Regions from separate parts of the Bacillus sp. ISL-39 genome, predicted to be linked through region 2. Evidence: riboswitches for the same ligand, from Rfam matches in the RefSeq annotation. Region 2 holds a riboswitch; each other region holds the start of a gene.
What was found. Region 2 has a riboswitch for thiamine pyrophosphate ahead of thiC (phosphomethylpyrimidine synthase ThiC). Riboswitches for the same ligand answer to the same signal wherever they lie in the genome.
Positions count from the first base shown of each region.

Region 1: another riboswitch for thiamine pyrophosphate. It lies ahead of J7E37_RS15740 (Ykof family thiamine-binding protein); the one in region 2 lies ahead of thiC (phosphomethylpyrimidine synthase ThiC).
Region 3: another riboswitch for thiamine pyrophosphate. It lies ahead of J7E37_RS06665 (3-oxoacyl-ACP reductase); the one in region 2 lies ahead of thiC (phosphomethylpyrimidine synthase ThiC).
Region 4: another riboswitch for thiamine pyrophosphate. It lies ahead of J7E37_RS14915 (ABC transporter substrate-binding protein); the one in region 2 lies ahead of thiC (phosphomethylpyrimidine synthase ThiC).

Region 1 covers NZ_JAGGQM010000021.1:13,216-18,858, forward strand. The annotation lists gene fdhF (formate dehydrogenase subunit alpha) at 1-1,269, opposite strand, end outside; gene J7E37_RS15715 (hypothetical protein) at 1,546-1,980, opposite strand; gene J7E37_RS15720 (hypothetical protein) at 2,160-2,312, shown strand; gene J7E37_RS15725 (hypothetical protein) at 2,565-2,807, opposite strand; gene J7E37_RS15730 (hypothetical protein) at 2,980-3,168, opposite strand; gene J7E37_RS15735 (hypothetical protein) at 3,483-3,731, shown strand; TPP riboswitch at 3,809-3,907, shown strand; gene J7E37_RS15740 (Ykof family thiamine-binding protein) at 4,009-4,611, shown strand; gene J7E37_RS15745 (ECF transporter S component) at 4,611-5,207, shown strand; gene J7E37_RS15750 (ABC transporter ATP-binding protein) at 5,191-5,643, shown strand, end outside.
Region 2 covers NZ_JAGGQM010000025.1:189,036-194,678, reverse strand. The annotation lists gene J7E37_RS17855 (hypothetical protein) at 1-677, shown strand, start outside; gene J7E37_RS17850 (Rossmann-fold NAD(P)-binding domain-containing protein) at 735-971, shown strand; gene J7E37_RS17845 (DMT family transporter) at 1,107-2,054, opposite strand; gene J7E37_RS17840 (Lrp/AsnC family transcriptional regulator) at 2,264-2,746, shown strand; TPP riboswitch at 3,129-3,242, shown strand; gene thiC (phosphomethylpyrimidine synthase ThiC) at 3,371-5,158, shown strand; gene tenI (thiazole tautomerase TenI) at 5,248-5,643, shown strand, end outside.
Region 3 covers NZ_JAGGQM010000005.1:115,498-121,140, forward strand. The annotation lists gene thiE (thiamine phosphate synthase) at 1-620, opposite strand, end outside; gene thiD (bifunctional hydroxymethylpyrimidine kinase/phosphomethylpyrimidine kinase) at 593-1,435, opposite strand; gene thiM (hydroxyethylthiazole kinase) at 1,599-2,414, opposite strand; gene J7E37_RS06665 (3-oxoacyl-ACP reductase) at 2,430-3,191, opposite strand; TPP riboswitch at 3,265-3,375, opposite strand; gene J7E37_RS06670 (hypothetical protein) at 3,433-3,588, opposite strand; gene J7E37_RS06675 (hypothetical protein) at 3,581-3,718, opposite strand; gene pepT (peptidase T) at 3,844-5,076, shown strand; gene liaG (LiaG family protein) at 5,322-5,643, shown strand, end outside.
Region 4 covers NZ_JAGGQM010000019.1:115,639-121,281, forward strand. The annotation lists gene J7E37_RS14885 (TRAP transporter permease) at 1-307, shown strand, start outside; gene J7E37_RS14890 (hypothetical protein) at 346-567, opposite strand; gene J7E37_RS14895 (NUDIX hydrolase) at 701-1,318, shown strand; tRNA gene J7E37_RS14900 (tRNA-Val) at 1,408-1,480, shown strand; gene J7E37_RS14905 (manganese catalase) at 1,539-2,393, opposite strand; gene J7E37_RS14910 (DUF2515 domain-containing protein) at 2,677-3,729, shown strand; TPP riboswitch at 3,819-3,926, shown strand; gene J7E37_RS14915 (ABC transporter substrate-binding protein) at 4,053-5,054, shown strand; gene J7E37_RS14920 (thiamine-binding protein) at 5,057-5,350, shown strand; gene J7E37_RS14925 (ABC transporter permease) at 5,347-5,643, shown strand, end outside.

The DNA of each region.
Region 1 (5,643 bases), on a different contig from region 2:
GATGATGACCAAATCAGCCATTGCAATATCTGTGATCGATCCAGCATCGCCACCATGTCCAACTGTTCTGAACAAACCAACAGTAGCAGGCGTTTGGCAATATCGGGAGCAATTGTCGACATTATTTGTTCCAATTACAGACCTTGCCAGTTTTTGCATTAGATACGATTCTTCATTCGTACATTTAGACGATGTTATGAAGCCAAGAGAATCAGGACCATACTCATTCTTGATTTCTGTAAATTTATTGGAGATGAGATTCAATGCCTCATCCCATTCTGCTTCTCTAAAGCTGTCTCCTTCACGAATCAGCGGCTTGGTCAGGCGCTCTTCGCTGTTAACGAAATCCCATCCGAATTTACCTTTTATACATGTAGAAATTCCATTGGCTGGAGCTTCAACCTGCGGCTCGACCTTCAGGATTTCTCGCCCCTTCGTCCACACATCAAAACTGCAGCCCACTCCGCAGTAAGTGCAAACAGTCTTGGTTTTCTTGATTCTAGATTCACGCATGGCGGCTTCCATATCGGAAATCGCCAGGATGGACCCGTAACCAGTCTCGACATTCTTGGTAATTTCAATCATTGGCCGCAAAGTATCTTTTGCGATTCCTGTCAAAAAGCCGGCTTCGCCTTCCATTCCTTTTTCCATCATTGCATTACATGGACATACGGTTGAACAGTGACCACAAGAAACACATGAGGATTCATTGATTGGTACATCATTATCCCAGATGACACGTGGACGTTCACGTTCCCAATCGATTCTCAGCGTCTCGGTTACCTGTACATCCTGACAGGCTTCCACGCATCTCCCGCATAAAATACATTGATCAGGATCATATCGGTAAAAAGGGTTTGATTCATCTTTTTTATATGGCTTTTGATCAAATGGGATGCTCTGGTGATTGATTTTCATTTCTTTTACTGTGTTATGTACCTCACACATCCCATTATTGTAGTCACAGACAGTACAATACAGTTCATGATTAAACAAAATCTTGTCCATCGCCATTGTTTGTGCCTTCTTAACATCTGGTGCCACTGTGTCGATGGTATCCCCATCCTTCATGATTGTCGAACAAGACCTGGCCATTTCTCCGTTCACTTCTACAATACAAGTATCACATGTCTCAATTGGGCCAAGGCTTGGATGATAGCATACACTTGGCACTTCTATCGAGCTATCTGAAAGGTATTGAAGGATTGTTTGATTTTCTTTAGCCGCAACGTCAGCACCGTTGATTGTTACATTTATTTTGCCAGACAAGACCTCATCTTCCTTTCTGTATAGAAATCGCTCTCTTTCTCACTACCCAAACCACGAATGACTTTAACCACTTTTATGAGAGTTTTTTGAAAATGGCTCTGATATTACAGATTATTAAAAATCATTGTTCTTTAATAAAGTTCTTACCTTCCAAAAAAACCACAGAGGTCATTATTTGTTTGTACGTCTTCCACATTTTTGCTTTTAGGGAGATTAAAAAAATTAACATATTGGACAAAAAAAAGCCCTACCTGATTAAGGCTTTGAGATTATTTACTATAAAAAGCGGCAAGCATCATTTCCCGCTTCATCAGAGGAAAGAATATACAGCGTCTTTCCATTGGTGGATTTTTCTTTAGTAAAACCCAAATTCTCTAGTTCACCGTAATCTCCAACAACAATGATGGCTGAAGCAAAAAGCAATGCCTGCAGATGGAATAGAGAAACATCAATCACTTCTGTTAGTGAATCTCCAGGTTTGAGTGCTTCCAGGACAGCAATCCTGCCATGGATTCCAAGGCTTTCAAAAGCATATTCCATACTGTCGGCCATGGATTCGGAAATGACCGAGGCAGAACTGATGACGTCATTCCAATTCTCATCAAAAACATAAGCATGCCACGAAGATTGTTGTTCATTCCCCACTAGAAAATCAATTTTAAGAAAATGCTGGTCATCATCAAATTGATAAACCGATTTCACTATATTCACGCTTCCCTCCATTAGTAAAGTAGAGATAGTTTCCCACTGTAAGCAAAAGTTAATGAATCCGTTTTGCATGTTTTAAAATCGTTAGTAAATACTTACAACGACGGAAGCCTAGGCATGAATCTTTTTGTTGAGGGAAGAAGTAATATACAAAATACTAAACAGAGCAGGAGGATGAGAGAATGGAGCAAAAACAAAACCATAAACATTTCAATGAGGAAGATGAACAGCACAGTATGGTATGCAATGACCAGTTATTTTTTCAGGAATTAAGAATAGCAGCTGAAGAGGCTGAACGAGACCGCATCGATACAGATCAAAATAAAGCAAAATAAAAAGAGAAAGGCAATTAGCCTTTCTCTTCCTATTGAGGGTTAGTAAAGCAAGTATTTACACAAAGTGCTTTAAATAAGGCTCTTTTCTCAAACTTGGTTGCAATTCGACTGCAAAATAGGCTGTCTTTCTTCGCAAAGTTGACTCTTTTACGAGAAAAGAGCATGCAAACTTTAATACCGACCTGCCAAATGGCCTTATATTACGTTAAAATCGGCTTTAGGATTTTAACAACAACCTTTACGAAAACAGCCTTAACTAATGAACCGGTCTCTTTCCGCCGCATCTTCTTCCCGCTGTGCTTCTCTTTCTTCATACCAAAATTTAATATGAGTCAGGATGGAGAAAACGAGGAAAAAGTTCATCGACCAGACACTGACAAACGGGGCCATCCCACCGAACTCAATCGTCTCATACTGTTTAAATACCATTACAATATATGACTCAATGAACACAAGGACAAAGCCGGCTACACCTGCAATTGCCATTCGCATCATAATCAAAAACCACCTTATCGTATTATCAGATTATTTAAATAATACGACTAATTATTGATTAACGCAACTGTTTTGTTCACTAATTCGCCATATTTGAACGTTGACAATTTGGCGTAGTCCGTTTTACCTAAATCTTTTCATGGACATCATTAATCTTCGAGCTCGGTCCGGCTTATCTATTCAACTTCTTTTGCTTTTGCATGATCTCATATGATTTTTCTATTATATCTGTTAATACATCGCCTTTGTATATCCTGCCGATTTTTGTATTCTCTTGATAATATTCGACAATCTCATCTAGTTTATCAGATGTTTCCTTGGACACTCTCACATTCAACTGAATTCTCTGGGCCTCATTCATGGAACAGATTTCCCTCCAAATCCTTTACTTCTATGTAAAATATACTATTCATCAACTTGCTAGCAGTTTGATATTATGTAGATATGCGTCGCTAACTCTGCCGCAATGTCTTTTATTTTAACATAATCTATCACCTTACAACACTATGTTGTTTTTCCTATCCTCTTACAGGGTAATTTATATCAAGATTTGTTTTTCTGGCGGGAATTGGGAATTATATAGGGTTTCTTTTTCCCTCACAACTGGAATACATAACTGCATAAACTTACCTTCCTTGTTGCCCTATTAAAATTCGAATGACATGGAGAATTTCTATGAAGCTTACAAAATGGTCTTACACAAAGAGATATAATATCAAAGCGCAATTTGATGTTTTTCCAAATTCAGTCGTTTTATTCCGCCAAATCAAAGAATACTACTTCGTATATACTGTTAATTGGTCTTTAAAGGATCCCGTTGTATCTAAATCTGAACTGGCGGAAATGGAGCGGCTTCTTAATAAGGAACTGGGCACCCTTGAAAGCTACAGGCAGAGAAAGTATTTCCATAACCATTCCGAATGAATCAAATTTTGAAAATTAGCCATTTACAATTCAGCCTATTTACATTAAGATGATTTTGAAAACAACAACTGTATAGGTTTTTGCACTAGGGGAGCTTTTGGCTGAGAAGAACTTTGTTCTGACCCTTATTACCCGATCTGGATAATACCAGCGTGGGGAAGTGCAGGCGAAGCTCTTCGTTATATCTTTTTTTATCTGACGATAGAATTCAACTGCATCCACCACGCTGGATGCAGTTTTTTGTTTTCTACCCAATGAACAAAGGAGATGTAATGGTATGAAAGAGATTTTTTGCGGTACAAGTGAGATTACAGGGGCCAGGTTTTCCATTTCCCCAATGTCAGACAGGTTTGTTGACATTATCCTCTCTGCATTGAAGGAAGTTGATACGTCAAAGGTTTGGATGGAGACAGATGATGTCAGCACCTGTGTGCGGGGACGTTCTGAACATGTTTTTGACGTTGTTAAAGCCATATTCCTGAATGCTTCAATCGGTGGAGATCATGTGGTCCTGAATGCCACGTTTTCAAATGGATGTCCCGGTGACAGTGCAGGGGATGCTTTTATGGCGGAAGATTCAAATGTAATGAATGATGAGCGTTCTCAAAAAATCAACCAGGAGGTCGCAGCCCAGTTTGCTCTCTATCCTTTAGGAATTCCTGGATATATGAATGTAATCATGGATCAAATAAAAACTGTTGAGCAGCAAGGTGTCTTTAGCGGAGGAATTCATTATGCCTCAAGATTGGATGGCGATGCCAATAAGGTTTTTACCGGAATAGAAAGTGCTTTTGATGGTGCCCGGAACAGTGATTCTTCACATATTGTTATGACGGTGACCATGTCGGCCAACAGTCCTTCCCGTAAGGAGGAACGATAATGCTCGCAAACTGGAAACTTCGAGAGGTTGTAGTTTTATCCGTACTGGCAGTCGTTTTTGGCGTAATCTACCTTCTGTTCTTACAGTTCGGCAATGTGCTTGTAGGCATGTTCGGACTAATCGGCTATGACTTGATCTTCGGGATCTGGTTCATCGTTTCCATCATAGCTGCTTACATCATCAGAAAGCCTGGAGCAGCGGTGTTATCAGAAACAATTGCAGCAACAATCGAGGTCATGCTTGGAAACGCTGTTGGTCCGCGTCTGATCCTGGCCGGGATTATCCAGGGACTGGGGGCGGAAGCTGCTTTTGCGGCAACCAAATGGAAGAACTATTCTACATGGGTTCTTGTAGCAGCAGGAATGGGGGCTTCAATCACCAGCTTCGCATGGGGTTACTTTTTAGGCGGCTTCTCCGCTCTATCACCTGGTTATGTAACAGCCATGTTTGTCGTCAGGCTTATAAGCGGAGCAATCTTAGCAGGTCTTTTAGGTAAATACATAAGCGACAGCCTCGCTAAAACAGGAGCATTGAATAGCTTCCCGCTTGGAAAGGAAGCCAGAAAGGCAAAGCAGAACCATGATATTTCAGCCTAGTCTGCCATTTCTTGAAGTGTCAAACGTTACGTTCCGATTTGAGGATGATCAGAAGGATGTTTTAAGGAATATCACTTTTGATATTAATGAAAATGAGAACATTCTTGTACTGGGTCCAAGCGGTTCGGGTAAGAGCACACTCGCATACTGCATGAATAATCTATATCCAGCGTCTGTTGATGGAATAATGAGCGGCAGTATAAAGTTCAGAGGCAAGGAATTATCCTCCTTCGAATCCGGAGAGATAAATCAAAAAGTCGGATTGGTCATGCAGGATCCTGATTCCCAGTTTTGCATGCTGACTGTCGAGGAAGAAATAGCTTTTGTATTAGAGAATATTCAGTTTCCCAGATCGGAAATGAAAGAAAGAATAGATTATGCCCTTGACTTAGTAGACATAAAGCACTTTAAACACAGGCTTATTCACTCACTCTCC
Region 2 (5,643 bases):
TTAAGCGGCAAACAGAGTTGGCTTTGAAGTACATCCCGCTCGAAAACTGGATTCTAGTCTTATCCTATGCTGAAATCAATCCATATAAATGGGTACCGGAAGCTCGAACTTTTATTGAAGGATTGATGAGAGCGGGGCAATATGAGAAAGCAGCCGTTTATTTATTCCCTTTTATAGAGGATCTGCCGGCAGAGTTTCATCTGCTCCTTAATGAAATTTGGAAGCAGGTTGATGCTGAATTTGTTTCTTCTCACTTGGATGAGTTTCTGCTGCTTCATCAGCAGGTTGCTCAGGAAAATGACCCGAGGCAAGTTGAACAAAGAATTCTGCAGCTGACAGCAAAGCTAATGGAGGGGCATGATTTGAAGGTAGTCTGTGAAAAACTGAAGCCGATTCAGAAAAGCTTTCCACATTCTATTGCCATCCGAAAAATCAATGAAATGGCCGCCCTTACGGAGAATCCTGACAGAATGATGGAATTGGGGCAATTTTACGCAGATTTCAATCAATATGATCAGGCAATCGAATGTTTCTTCTGGGAAATGGAGCTCAATCCGGCTGACCCAGCTCCGGTCAGGCAGCTGTGCAAAATGTATCAGCAAAAAGGCATGGTAAACGAGGCGTCAGCCTATCAGCAAATATATACACAATTAAGGAGCGACCAGGAGACGGGCTGAAGTCTCGGGCTAGTGAATCCATTTGGAGATGAGGGAAAGCCTTAAGTGGCTGCCATCATGTCTGAAGCGATGGGGATGGAGGTTGAATATATCAACCCTTCGGTAAAGGAATTCAAGGAGCATATGCTGGCTTCCGGTGTCGATGAAGCTTTTATAAATGTGGTCGTGGGGATTCATTTTCCAACAAAGCTTATGATGGCCAAGGGGATCAAATACGATTTTGAAAAAGCTGCAGGACGAAAGCCGACAAAAATGAAGCAGTATGTAGAGGATTATAAAGAGAACTGGATTTAAGTTTTGGCGGCGGATTGCTGATGTCGATTTCTTTTGCTGCAGCAGGAGATTTATTTTCACCAAGAGAACGCGGGACAGCTTCATTCCGGCTAAAGGAAGGGTCGGGCTATGGGAGTATGAATTATAAATGCCTGTTCAACGGGGAACAGGCATTTTTTCTGCTTTGCTATCTTCACCCTCTAAAATACGGACAGAAATCGGAATCCTAAACCTGATAGGCTTGTTTTTCAGAATCGTAAATAAAAAGCAGCCTGCAATAACAATGAAACTGCCAGCGGCTTGAATCCATGTCATCTTCTCTCCTAAAAAAGTAAATGCCAAGAGAGCTGTAAAAATGGGGTTGAAATTAAGGAACAACCCGGAAATGCTTGGTCCTAGTTTATTGACTCCGATATTCCAGAGAACCATACAAAGCACGGTCGAGACCAGGCCTGTATATAAAATGCCTTGCATAAAGGAGGAATTCAAGTTGGTTACCGTGAAATCCCTGATGGAAAAAGGGAGCAAAACGAGTAGGCCGAAAATACCAGAGTAGAGTATGGACATCAACGGTGTGACGGTCGCCATCGCCCACTTGCTGCTGACCGAATAAATCCCCCACATTCCCACAGCTGTCGTCATATAAAGATCGCCTTTATTGAACTGTAAGGAAAATAATGAATTTATATTCCCTTTTGAAAGGACGAGCAAAACACCAAATAAAGAGATGATCATGGCGAGGAACTGAAATTTATTTAGCTTTTCTTTTAGGAAAAGAGATGAGAATGCCGCAATCGAAAACATATTCAATGTCGAGATTAAGCCAACGTTCGTTGCCGAAGTCTTTTCAAGTGCCATGAATTGCAATGCCTGGAATAAGGCGACCCCGGTGACTCCCATTATGAAAAGAGGCATAATGGATTCTTTTGGGGGGATCAGCTTTTTCTCTTTCCACCATACAAGCGGAATGAGACAGATGATCGCGATGGCCCATCTTAAAATGGTCAAGGTGATTGGAGAAGCATGGTCTACAAGCGTCTTCCCCACGATAAAATTTCCGCCCCAAAGAAAGCTCGTTAAAAGTAATAGGAAATGATATTTCACGTCATTTGGCCCCCCTGATCAGTACCATTGTGCACAACGACTTAAGTTATATGAATTATTTTAACATTTCCCTTAAAATACAAAAGATAATTTTGTATAATTAATTTAATTCAAAATTATTAAAAATATAATGTAAATATAGTTTAATAAATTCAAATATTGGCGGTTATTTCGCTGGTATTCGGAATTTTTAAAAAGGGGGTTGAATCTTGGAATCTGTTGTAAGCAAGGTTTTGGATAATGTGGATATTAAAATCCTGGACTTCTTGCAAAAGGATGCTCAGTTAAGCAACCTGGAACTCTCTAAGCGAGTGAATTTATCTGCGCCCGCAGTTCACGCCAGAATCAAGCGACTGGAAGGTGAAGGATATATTAAAAAGCAGGTCGCAATTTTGAATCACGAGAAGCTTGGCTTTGATTTACTGTGCTTTGTTTTTATGAGCACCAATATGCATCAGTTAGAAAAGTTGGAATCATTGGAAGAAACACTAGAAACAATGGAAGAGGTGTTAGAGTGCCATTGCCTCACTGGGGAGTATGATTATCTGTTAAAGGTAGCCTGCAAAGATCGCAAGGGGCTGGAGATGTTTATCAGGAGGCTGAATGAACTAGGAATCACCAAAATCCAGACAAGTCTGGCACTAAGGGAAATCAAAGACTCGACCGTCCTGCCAATCAGTGGGGAAGTGTGAGCAGTTTACAAGCTGCTATGGGTGACATGGGGACGAATTCGGGTGCCAGAAAAAAGTATACAAGACAGTGGAAAACGCAGCTGAATTACACGTGATAGTCACGATGCATTGGCCAGTCTTTGGCAGGCATAGTTTTTTCTTAAATGAATCTTCCCTGCGAAAGAAGAATGGAACTAAAGAGAATTTTCCTAATGAATAGATTAAACAATGGATAGAACGTAGAGGAAGACAGCCTTCAGGCATTATTTTGGTATTCTAGAGTAAAGATTTAAGTTGACTTTATTTAGTAGATTATAAAGCTATTTTTCAACGAACATAGATTATACGAATTAAAAAACTTTTGTTTGTTTTCCAAATTGTGTATAATAATAAAGAACTGAATAGCAATAACTAGGGGTGCCCAATGGCTTGGGCTGAGAAAGGAACGCGCTAAGTTTCTTGACTCTTTGGACCTGATCTGGATCATACCAGCGTGGGGAAGTTAAGATGTGCAAAGTATTTTTTGTGCAAAAAACATTCGCGGTTAAGCCGGTCCATCTTTATGTGGACCGGCTTTTTTACATACTAGAGAACTTCCTTGGTGCCAGGTCTTGTCCCTTAATTTTAAAGAGGGAGAGATGATCAATGACAACAGCTAATTCTTTAAACCAGGACAGCATTTCAATTATGTCAAGCTTTTCTGGAAGCAAAAAAGTGTATGTGGAGGGGTCTAGGCCGGATATAAGAGTTCCGATGCGGGAGATTGGATTAAGCCCGACCAGCAGCAGCTTTGGAGAGGAAAACAATGAGCCGGTTCGTGTGTATGATACAAGCGGCCCATATACGGATCCTTTGTTTACCTCTGATCTTAGAAAAGGTCTTCCTTTGTTGAGAAGGCGGTGGATTCAGGAACGGGATGATGCAGAAGAGTATGATGGCCGAAAAATAAAACCCGAGGATAACGGCTACCGCAATGAGCAAGATCCGCGTGCCAATCATAAGGTGTTTCCAGGCTTATCCCGCAAGCCATTGAGGGCAAAAAAGGGAAAGAATGTTACCCAGCTTCACTATGCAAAGAAGGGAATCATTACGCCAGAGATGGAGTTTATCGCGATTAGGGAACATATGGATCCCGAATTTGTCCGTGCTGAAGTGGCAAGAGGCAGGGCCATCATTCCAGCCAATATCAATCATCCTGAGACGGAGCCAATGATTATCGGCCGGAATTTCCACGTAAAAATAAATGCGAACATTGGGAACTCGGCCGTTTCCTCCTCGATTGAGGAGGAAGTGGAAAAAATGGCTTGGGCTACCCGATGGGGTGCAGATACAATCATGGATCTGTCGACAGGAAAAAATATTCATACGACACGCGAATGGATTATCCGAAACTCCGCTGTTCCGGTGGGGACCGTTCCAATTTACCAGGCGCTTGAAAAGGTCAATGGCATTGCCGAGGACCTTACGTGGGAAGTGTACAGAGATACCCTTATCGAACAAGCGGAGCAAGGGGTTGATTATTTCACCATTCATGCCGGCGTACTCTTAAGGTATGTGCCGCTTACAGCGAAACGATTGACCGGTATTGTATCGCGTGGCGGCTCGATCATGGCTCAATGGTGCCTGCATCATCATAAAGAAAACTTCTTATATACACACTTTGAAGAAATCTGCGAAATCATGAAAACCTACGATGTGGCGTTCTCTCTGGGAGATGGTTTGCGGCCGGGATCGATCGCGGATGCCAATGATGAGGCTCAATTTGCTGAGCTCGAAACACTTGGGGAGCTGACGAAGGTCGCGTGGGAACATGACGTACAGGTGATGGTGGAAGGCCCTGGTCATGTACCGATGCACCTGATCAAGGAAAACATGGATAAGCAATTGGAGATTTGCCAGGAAGCACCTTTTTATACGCTTGGCCCGCTTACGACAGATATCGCGCCGGGATATGATCATATCACCTCTGCAATTGGAGCTGCGATGATTGGCTGGTATGGTACAGCCATGCTCTGTTACGTGACGCCAAAAGAACATTTGGGCTTGCCAAATAAGGACGATGTGCGCGAGGGAGTCATCACTTATAAAATTGCCGCTCATGCCGCCGATCTGGCAAAAGGCCATCCAGGAGCACAAAAAAGGGACGACGCCCTGTCAAAAGCCCGTTTTGAATTTCGCTGGAAAGATCAATTCAACCTTTCTTTGGATCCTGAGCGCGCATTGGAATACCATGATGAAACGCTGCCGGCTGAAGGGGCTAAAACTGCCCACTTCTGTTCCATGTGCGGACCAAAATTTTGCAGCATGAGAATTTCCCAGGATATCCGGAATTATTCAAAAGAGCACCAGCTGGACACGGAGGAAGCAATTGAGAGAGGGCTGGTCGAAAAAGCCGAGGAATTTAAAAAAACCGGAGGAAAGCTTTATAGATAATTTGAGGATATACAGACGTTGAAAGTAGAATGCGGGAGCCGCTTTTTATTCAGGAAAGCGGTCCCTGCTTTTAATGGGGGGGAATCTGGATGAGGAAGCAGCTGCATGTCATTTCAGATGGAAAGCTTTCTCTAAAAGCTTTTGCCGAAATAGCAGGTGAGGTGGAGGCTTTTGCCGACAAGTTCCACTTAAGGGAAAAACATCGGACTTCAAGAGAGATTTATCAAGGTGTCGAACTGCTTCTTAAGGAGGGTATCCCTCTTCAAAAAATTGTGGTCAATGATCGAGTGGATGTGGCATGGGCATGTAAAACTGGTGTGCAGCTTGCTTTTCACAGCCTACCTGTGCAGGTGGTCAAAGAGCATTTTCCTAGCCTGCCGCTTGGCTGCTCCGTGCATTCGCCTGAAGAAGCCCAGGCAGCGGCAAAACAGGGGGCAGATTATCTCCTATTTGGCCATCTGTTCAACACGCATTTAAAGGATGGA
Region 3 (5,643 bases), on a different contig from region 2:
GCTGCTGCTTCCTGGACGTCTTCAGCTTGGCTGATCGCTGTGATTACCGAAACACCATCCGCTCCGGCATTCATTACTGCTCCTGCATTGTCCGCATTGATACCGCCGATTCCGACAATCGGGATGCCAGAGTCTTTTAACTGATCTAGCAATGCTGTTCCCTGGACTGCTCTTGTATCCTTCTTTGTTGCCGTCGGAAAAATTGGCCCAACTCCAAAATAATCTGCACCTGCAAGCTTTGCTTTTTCAGCCTCTTCCAGATTGTGTACAGAAACTCCAAGTATCTTATCGCCAATTTTTTCGCGAACCTGGGCAGCGTCCTCATCCTCTTGGCCAATATGAATACCATCCGCATCAAGCTCCAGGGCCAGTTCGATGTCATCGTTCACAATGAAGGGAATGCCGTTTTCCCTGCAAACTTTTTGGAGCCTCTTGCCTAGCCTTAGCTTTTCAAGATCACCGAGACACCCTTCCCCTTTTTCCCGATACTGAAAAATCGTGATCCCGCCGCGAATCGCGTCTTCAAGCACTCTGATGGGTTCTGCAAAACAATTCGTGCTGCCAGCGATAAAATAAAGCTTCAGCAAGCTTCTCAATTGTTCAGGACTGATTCTCGCCATGAGCTGACCCTGCTTTCCTTTTTCATATTGTAGGCCCAATGGTTAGTAGGTCCATGTCCATTCCCGATATGCAGCGGGTTGGCAATAGCAGCTTGGATGAACTCCTTCGCCACAGAAACCGCTTCATGCACCGAAGCTCCTGTCGCGAGCTGTGCCGTAATCGCTGCAGAAAAAGTACAGCCTGTACCATGGGTGTTCTTTGTCCCAATTCTTGGAGCGGAGAAGTGCGTAAATTCCATCCCGTCAAAAAGGACATCAACAGATTCATCCGTTGCCTCATCATGTCCCCCTTTTATAACAATATTTTTCGCTCCAAGCTTATAGATGCGTTTTGCTGCTTCCTTTTTGTCACCAATCGTCCTGATGGACATGCCTGTCAGCACCTCGGCCTCGGGAATGTTCGGAGTAATGATAAGACAGTGCGGAAGCAAATGTTTTTTGAGGGCGGAAACAGCTTGCTGTTGAAGCAATGAAGCTCCTCCCTTCGCGATCATGACCGGATCAATCACGAGCCTTTCCCAGCACAACTCCTTTATTTTTTCCGCGACCGCTTCGATGATTTCCGCGTTAAAAAGCATCCCGGTTTTCACGGCATCGGTCCCAATGTCCTCACCAACCGACTCGATTTGCCTTGCCACAGCCTCTGCCGTCAACGGATAAACTCCCTGCACGCCAAGAGTGTTTTGCGCTGTTACTGCTGTCAGCGCGGACATTCCGTATACACCCAGCTCCTGGAACGTTTTCAGGTCTGCCTGTATTCCGGCTCCGCCGCCGCTGTCCGAGCCTGCGATTGTCAGTGCTTTTTTCATAATCATTACCTCCTTTTATTAGGCTCTTTTCTCAAACTTTGTTGCTATTGATCGCAAAATAGGATTGAATGAACCATGTTTCTTTGCAAAATTGACTCTAATAATGAGAAAAGAGCATGCAAACTTAATATCGACCTACTAATCAGCTTTATATTACATACAACAATTTTTATGAAAACAGCCTTTTATTAAAAGAACTTTTATGGTAGATTTCTTCAGCATCCAAATGGTACAGCTGATTCAGGAATTCCACTTGAAAACTTCCCGGTCCATGCATGGCGCTTTTGTCAGCGGCAACTTCGGCTGCTACTCCATAAATGATCACTGCAACAGTTGCTGCTTTCAGAAAATCCTTTTCAACTGCTGTGAATGCCCCAATCACTGAAGTCAGCAGGCATCCGGTACCCGTTACCTTCGTAAGGATTGGGTGCCCATTACTGACTGCAAACGTAGATTTCCCGTCAGTAATAACGTCTTCTTTCCCTGTCAGCGCTACAATCGTGTTCAATTTTTGTGCTGCGGATTCAGCCAGCTCGATTACATCCCCATCTGAATCTCCTGCATCAACGCCATGAATGCTCCAGGTTTCACCGGCTACATTCGCTATTTCCGCAGCATTTCCCCTGATAATCGAAATCTCTAATTCTTCCATCAGCCTTCTTGCGGTTTCTGTACGATAAGCAGTCGCCCCGGCGCCAACCGGATCAAGAATGACCGGAACTCCCTGTTCATTTGCCGCTTTGCCGGCAATCAGCATCGACTGTACAACTTCCGGCCGCAACGTTCCGATATTCAGCACAAGGCTTCCCGCAATGCCTGCCATTTCAGCGACTTCCTCATGCGCATAAGCCATCACAGGGGATGCCCCAAGAGCCAGCAGTCCATTTGCGGTAAAATTGGTGACCACAACATTGGTAATATTATGGACAAGCGGATTCTCCCTCCTGACTTTTTCAAGCAAGCCAGCAATCTCTCTTTTTTCCATGTCTATTCCTCCTCCTTAATCCATCACAAGGCCGCCATCAACGACCAGATTCTGCCCGGTAACCGCGCGCCCCCATGGAGATGCAAAGAACATGATCGCATCTGCCACTTCTGCCGGTTCGGTTACTTTTCGAAGCGGTGTGGATGATTGGATGAGCTGGAACACTTCCTCCGAAGTAGCAGAGCTTGCGTCGGTCATTTTTAGCAGTCCTCCAGAAACCATATTGACCGTAATGCCATACTTTCCAAGGTCATTCGCCATATTCCTCGTAAATCCCAATAAAGCAGCCTTGCTTGTTGTGTAGTCATGATAGGCGACAACCGGGTTCTGGAACAGATTCGTGCCTATATTGACGATTCTGCCAAAATTCATTTCTTTCATGTCCGGAAGCCCAGCCTGGGTGGTATTCAATGCACCTCGAACAGCTCCTTCAAGCTGTTGGTGAAAATCCTCCCATCCAACAGAGAACGCATCCTTGTTCGCCACAGGGTCGAATTTGAAATTGACAAGCGCATTATTCACGATGGTCGTTATCGGTGCTCCGAAATGCTCTTTTGCCTGCCTGAACATGCTTTGGACCTGCGCTGGATCCCTTATATCCGCACTGACAGCAAGTGCCTTCTCACCAATCAGTTCTTCCAAATTCTTAGCCTTTTCTTCATTCTGAAAATAGTTGATGATGACCTTCGCGCCTTCTCTTGCAAAAGCCTTGACCGTTTCAGTCCCCAATCCACGGCTCCCGCCAGTCACTAAAACCACTTGATCTTTCAGTTCCATTGAAAACACCTCCTTGGAAAAATAAAAAAGCCAGATCCATAAAATGGACCTGGCTTAAAAGCAAAGCAAGAAAAATTCTCTCACACCACTTTCCTACGCTGGTATTACCCAGATCAGGTCCGAAGGGTTAAAAGACTCAGCGTCTTTCTCTCAGCCCGCAAGCAGGGCACCCCTAGTAGTACATCGAATATTCAATTATCTTTATCCTAGCCTTAACTCTTATATATGTAAAGTGAAAAGTTCATCCTCTGTTTTTTTGAAGTTCTTCCTTGATCTCTTCCAGAAGCTTGAGTTGCTGGTCCTGCCCATCTATTATTCTTGCCGCCAATTTTTGCAATGTGATCGTGATAGACCAGAGAGACACAATCAGGACAATGATGACGCCGATATCAATCATCTTTCTTTTTTCCCTCGGCAAGATCATCAAAAGGAGTATAATTATTGCTTGGCAGTTTCCCGGAAGTGATGATTCTGTAAATCGAAAAAAACACAACAAACAATACAATAGCCGTGAACACATAACCCATATTCCCCAGCCTCCTTTTCTATATATTATACATGCAAAAAATGGAATTTTCACTCTTTTTCAAATGGTGTTACAGACAATCTGTGCTAATATGAAAATATACATACGAATGGGAGTTGAAAGCAAATGAAAAACGAGATTATCGAAAGATTTACCTCTTATGTAAAAGTAGATACTCAATCAAATGAAAACAGTGAAACCACCCCTTCGACGGAAGGCCAGTTCACTCTTGCCAATATGCTCGTCGAGGAGTTGAAATCCATCGGCATGGAAGAAGTGACGATTGACGGCAATGGTTATGTGATGGCCACCCTTCCTGCCAATACAGATAAAGAAGTGCCAACGATCGGCTTCCTTGCCCATGTCGATACGGCAACTGATTTTACCGGCAAAAATGTCAATCCGCAGATTGTTGAAAACTTCGATGGCAACCAGATCATCCTGAACGAGGAACAGAATATCATCCTGTCACCTGCGGATTTTCCGGAGCTCCCTAAATATAAAGGACATACTCTCATTACTACTGACGGAACCACGCTGCTTGGAGCCGACAATAAAGCCGGTATCGCCGAAATCATGACAGCAATGGCTTATTTGATCAAGCACCCGGAAATCAAGCATGGCAGGCTTCGTATCGCCTTCACGCCAGATGAAGAAATCGGCCGAGGACCTCATAAGTTCGATGTCGAGGCCTTCAATGCAAAATTCGCCTATACCGTCGATGGCGGTCCGCTTGGCGAACTGGAGTATGAAAGCTTTAATGCAGCCAGCGCCAAGGTGACATTCAAAGGCAAGAACGTCCACCCAGGAACGGCAAAAGGAAAAATGGTGAACTCCGCAAAAATTGCGATGGAATTCAACAGCCAGCTTCCGGCAGAAGAAGCGCCAGAGCATACGGAAGGATATGAAGGCTTCTTCCATCTAAGCTCGATCAACGGTGATGTGGAAGAAACAACGCTTCACTATATCATCCGTGATTTTGACCGTGACAGCTTTCAGGCACGCAAGGACTTGGTGCAGAAAATCACCAATCATTTAAGGCTGACTTATGGTGAAACCCGGGTTGAACTTGAAATGAACGATCAGTATTATAATATGAAGGATAAAATCGAGCCGGTGAAGGAAATCGTTGATATCGCCTATGAAGCAATGGAAAATCTCGGCATCAAGCCGATCGTCAAACCGATCCGCGGCGGCACAGACGGTTCCCAGCTTAGCTATATGGGATTGCCGACACCGAATATTTTTACAGGCGGAGAGAATTTCCACGGAAGGTTCGAATATATCTCGGTTGATAACATGATTAAATCAGTTGAAACAATTGTAGAAATAGCTAAACTTTTCGAAGCAAAGGCCTAACTAACACCCAACCAGAAGCCAGATTCCCAAGCCGTACGGAATCTGGCTTCTTTTTTTGGGCTCTTTTCGCAAACTTTGTTGCTTCCTCAACCTAATAAAGTCTTTTCGAAAGGAGCCACATTTGAGCGACCTAACCCAAAATCCGCCTCAGGTCTTATCGAGATTTAAATCGGAGGTGCATTGGGATTAAGCTCGATTCCCCTTATTCTGGATATAGAATGAAACGTGAAAGGAGATTGTAAAAAATGAAACGGATTTTAGTTATTTTCCTGCTGATTACCGGGGCATATATTGGTTGGAATTATTTGTTCGATGGCAGCGGAGTAAACTTTGCACAGGCGGAAGACGCGGTGAAGGTGACCAATCAAACGAAAAACATCAGTATTGATATTTCAAGCGTCGAGACAATGATTGTGCCAGAAGACCGGGATGATGTCCGCGCCGAGCTTAAGGGCAAAGGAACAGTAAAAGTTGCTGGACATGGTGATGATATCGAGGTTACTGTTAAACGCAAAGGATTCTTCTGGTTCAACTGGTTTGAAATGGATCAGACTACTTTGACAGTTT
Region 4 (5,643 bases), on a different contig from region 2:
TTTTATCATCCCTTATATGTTCGTGTTGTCTCCTGAACTCCTGATGATCGACACAAGCTGGACAGAATTAATTTGGGTGGTATTCACTGCCATTTCAGGTATGCTGGCGATTGGTGCTGGCATAATCGGATACTGGCTGAGGAAATTATTCTGGTGGGAAAGAGTGCTGGGAATCGTCGGAGGTATTATGCTGATCTACCCAGAAGGTATGACAGATATAATCGGTCTTGGCCTATTCATTCTCCTTGTTGCACTCCAAGTGATCATCAAGGATAAAGACTCAGTGAAACCAAAGACTGCAAACTAATCAATATAAAAGGAGTCCTTACTGAAGGGCTTCTTTTTTTAGCTTGATTTAAGCAACTTGCGTCTTACAGGCATAACTGAAAGTATGTGTTCCTTTTTGAACAGGCGGTCTGCCTTTCTGAGAAAACAATATGCTTTAAAATAACGATCGTGCAACTCTTTTACAATAACTCTCCGCTGGGTAATCTGGTTATTTGCTGCAAGATAGATCATCTCGACAGGAAGGTTTTCATTAAATGATTGTTCAAGAAGGCCATTCATGCGTTTTCCACTCCTTATAATTTCTAATTACATTATACCCGAACATTCGTTCTTTATTCAATCTTTTTTAGAACGCTTGTTCGTAATATTTTTCGGAGAATATATGGTATGATTTAGGAGGGAGGTGTTATGAGTGGAAAATGAAATGCTTAAGGTGTTTGATGAACAGGGAAATTGGATGGGAACGGGTACGAGAACAGAAGTACATAAAGCAGGATATTGGCATGAAACCTTTCATTGCTGGTTAACAGAGAGAATAGGCAATGAAGATTTTCTTTTCTTTCAAGTCCGCAGTTCGGCTAAAAAGGATTATCCTGATTTGTTGGATATCACTGCAGCAGGACACATACTTGCTGATGAAAGTCCTCTGGATGGCTTAAGAGAAGTGAAAGAGGAACTTGGGATTGAATTGGCCTTGGAGGATTTGCATTCTTTAGGGGTAATCAAAGATTCATTGAACATTCCAGGATTTATTGATAATGAATTATGCCATGTTTTTTTGTATGACCAGCATAAGTCTTTTGATCAATACAGGCTGCAAAGAGAAGAAGTTGCGGGCATCATGATGGCAAGCCTGACTGTATTTGAAAATTTATGGTTTGGGACGGTTGAGGAAATAAAAGTTGAAGGTTTCCTGGTGAGCGGGGATCATGAAAAGAAATCGCATAGCATGCTTGTGAAGAAACACGACTTTGTTCCACATGAGGATGTATATATTGAAAGTGTACTTAGGGCAATTAAGAATTTATAAATCATGATTTTTATGCAAACATTATTGACAATCCTATCAATCCAGTATATATTAGTAAATGTCCTCACTAAATAGGACAAACTTAATAAGATTCCTTAGCTCAGCTGGGAGAGCGCTACCTTGACAGGGTAGAGGTCGCTGGTTCGAACCCAGTAGGAATCATACTAAAAAGCTTCAATCCTTTTCTAAAGGATTGAAGCTTTTTTTGTTCTTTCATCTCTCACATCAAGTTTGGTGGTATTTGCTCATTCCTCATCACAGCTGGTGGTGTATCAAAAATATAAGGAGGTGCTGGTTTGAGCTTTGGCTTTGGCCCAAATGGAGCAGGATTTTGGACGTACTGGAATGTGCCAAGGCCGTCCATGCTGGTTCCGCTTGCCCATCTGCCAGCCGCACTTTCGTCTCCCTCTGAAAGATTAAACAGCACGTAGGAAACTTCCTGTTTTTCCAGGTGTTTCGGGAAGGTGCTTGGCACCACTACGTTTTCCTTTGCTTCCAATTCCTTTATAGCAGCGATCCACTGGTTTTGGTGCATTGTGTCTCTTGCCAGCAGCCAGGATAGCATATCCCTTACGCCGCGGTCTGTCGTTTCATAGTAAAGTCTGGCGACCTGGAGCCTGCCCTGGGACTCAGCATTCAGGTTAGCCCTGAAGTCTGCGAGAAGATTGCCGCTCGCGATGATGTAATCTGCCGTCCAACGGTTTCCAACGCTGTCAGCCGGCATTGCTCCCAAACCTGATACGATGATATGCTGTGGATTCATGCCCCCTAAAATCGCTTTCATCACCGGATCCTTTGCTGCTTCCTCTTGTGCGCCAACAGGAGCTCCATCTAACAGCCTGGCGACCATGGTAGAAAGCATTTCAATATGGGCCAGCTCTTCTGTACCGGTATCCATCAAGAGATCCCGATATTTTCCGTCACCGCGCGTATTCCATCCCTGGAATAAATATTGCATTGCAACAGAGATTTCCCCGAATTGTCCGCCAATAACTTCCTGCAGCTTTTTGGCGTAGACAGGGTCTGGCCTTTCCGGTTTCGCTTGATACTGTAATTCCTTAACGTGATAAAACATCGTATTCCTCCCCAAAACGAAATTCACACTCCACTGCTATGATATGGGCGATTTCAGTTTAAGGAACTTGGACCTGCAAAACTGAGGGGAATTCCAGGTTTGTATTTCTTTTGTGTTTAGCTCATTTATTTAATAAGAAAGAAATAGAATGGAAAAGGATCTTATTTGTGGTGATGGTTTAATCGAAATCCAGAATGAGGGGGGAGGAACAATATCCTTTTTTAAGAGAAAAGTAAAGTCGCCTATTGAAGTGATTCATGAAAAATTACAAAGAAGGCAAAAAATGAACTTGACTAAGAACCCCTTAGAAGAAGAGAGAAAAATCATCCAAGAGATAAAGTTGAAGACCAAGGAACTAAATAAAAACAATATTACTAGAACGAAAGCCTACCTGGACTTTTATAAGAAGCACCCGGAAATCAATTGGGCATTACTGGCCCATATGGTCTCAAGGAATGCCGGATGGAGCATGACAGATTTAAAAGCAGAGCTATTAACAAGGCTGTTACCCAAAAAAGAAAAAAGCTCGTTTTTCTCATTCCTTGAACGAGGGAATTGGCTTATCTTCCAGGATGCATTTCCACAGCTGCTGCTTTATGAAGAAAGTCTTAAAAGGAAAGAACCGTTATTCAGGCTGCTTCCCCACTTTAATATTTCGGTCTTTATTGAGACGATATGGGATTATTATTGGGTATCATCTAATTCACCCCTGCTCACAATTGGTTTAATTATCAATGAACAGAACTATATTGAAAATAGAGTCATCCAAAACCAGAACTATATCAAGGATGTATTCAGTACCCTGGAGTTTGAGATACAGGATTTTTTGTCCTTCAATCAAATTCTTTTCCCCTACAATGACTATGGTGTGACTAAACTTGCTGGGCAGACAGTGAATCAGTTTCAATCATTGCATGAACGAATCCAATTAGGAAAAAGACTGTATGCCATCCTTTTTGATACAGAAGTATTGAAAAAAGTGGAAGAGTGGGCCACGGCACATTCTCATACAGGTTCAAGAAAAAATTACTGGCCTCATATCTTCAACGATGTGCATGAAGGAATTCCCGGACTTAACTATCAAATTAAATTGAGTTCATGCAAGCTAAAACCAGGGGCAAGAAGAATCTACAGCCCAAAACTTCAAAACACCTGGAAAAACGTTACACATCCTGAAGCAGAGGCTGGAGAATGGTTCGGTGATTATAAAGTATTGAATTATCTTACCGGGATAGAAGAACCTTCTATTGGAAATATAGAATATGATTACTGCCAGACACTTGAAAAGCTGGAACTTGCCGCTTCTGCGAAGAAGATTATTTCTATCATTGATTAAGATATGTTTAACTATATGAAGAAGAAAACGGTTTATTTTTCTAGACGAATCATAAAACATTCTATATAGTAGAGATGACAATTGGAGAATAGGAAATGTAGGGGAGCCGGAAGTGCCGGCTGAGAAAGTGTCCATAGATGCTGACCCTTTAACCTGATCTGGTTAGTACCAGCGTAGGGAACATCTTCTGATAGACGTTTTTCGTTTATTATGGATTTATTCATGCGCTTGGGATTCCCTGAGCGCATTTTTTATTTTATTAACTTTACTTTAGCCTTCTTTTCCGCCTTCATTGTCAAACAAATAGAGAAGAGGGGAAAAACATGAAGAAATTATTAATCTTGTTTTCTGCATTTTTGTTAGTCTGGGGTCTGGCTGCCTGTTCTTCAAGTCAGTCATCAATGGAGAAGGAAGACAAATTGAAGAAGGTGTCAATTGTGCTTGATTGGACGCCGAACACAAACCATACGGGAATCTATGTCGCAAAAGAAAAAGGCTATTTCAAGAATCGCGGTTTGGACGTAAATATAATCCTCCCGGGGGAAGCAGGAGCAGACCAGCTTGTCGCATCAGGAAAATCGGAATTCGGAGTAAGTTACCAGGAAGGAATCACGCAGGCTAGAATCCAGGGGATACCGCTTGTTTCACTGGCGGCTGTTATTCAGCATAATACATCTGGATTTGCCTCTCCAAAGGCTAAAAATATAGTTTCACCAAAGGATTTTGAAGGCAAAACATATGGCGGCTGGGGATCGCCAATTGAAAAAGCTGTAATCAATTCATTGATGAAGCAAGAAAATGCCGATGTCGAGAAAGTGAAGATTGTTAATATGGGAGACTCTGACTTTTTTACAGCGGTAAATCGTGATATTGATTTTGCCTGGATTTATTATGGTTGGACAGGAGTTGAGGCGGAAATTCGTAATGAATCGATCAATATGGTTTATCTAACAGATTTCTCAAAGAAACTGGACTACTATACACCCGTCATCACCACGAATGAAAAAATGATCAAAGATGATCCGGAAACAGTCAAAGAATTTATGGCTGCACTAACAGAGGGTTATGAATTTGCGATTGAGCATCCAGCTGACAGTGCAGATATTTTGATTAAGGCGGTACCTGATTTGGATGAAGAACTGGTGAAGAGAAGCCAAGAATGGCTATCCCCTAGATACCAGGATGACGCTGAGCGCTGGGGTGAGCAAAAGCTGGAGGTTTGGCAGAATTATAGTGATTGGATGTTTGAGAATGACCTTTTGGAGAAGGAATTAGAAGCTGAAAAAGCCTTTACCAATGAATTTTTACCAGAAAGGGGGAACTGATGATGGCAACAGCGTTAGTGAGTGTACAAATCATACCTAAAGCTTCTTCTGCAGAGGAGGTCATTGGATTGGTGGATGAGGCAATCAAAATCATTGATAAGTCTGGTGTAAATTATGAAGTCCATCCGCTGGAAACAACAATGGAGGGTGAACTGGAGCAACTGTTAGCGGTGATAGCTGAGATGAACAAAAAGATGATTGAACTTGGAGCTCCGAATGTCATATCCCAGGTGAAAGTCTTATATCAGCCAGAGGGAATTACGATGGGCAGGCTGACGGAGAAATATCGGCAATGAACACATTATGGAATAGAGGATGGCGGCCATTTATGGTCCTCCTCCTTTTCTTCTTGTTTTGGGAAATGATTACTCTTGTACAAGAGATACCGGCATGGCTGCTGCCTGCTCCTTCTGTCATCTTTAAGGAAGCGGCAGGGAGTTATCCTTTATTTTTGCCGGATATAGGAGCAACCCTGACATTGGCGATTACCGGGCTTTTGCTGGGATCAACCATCGGATTTTTGATTGCCATGATACTCCACTTGATACCTTCTATGAGAAATGCATTTTATCCATTGTTGATTCTATCG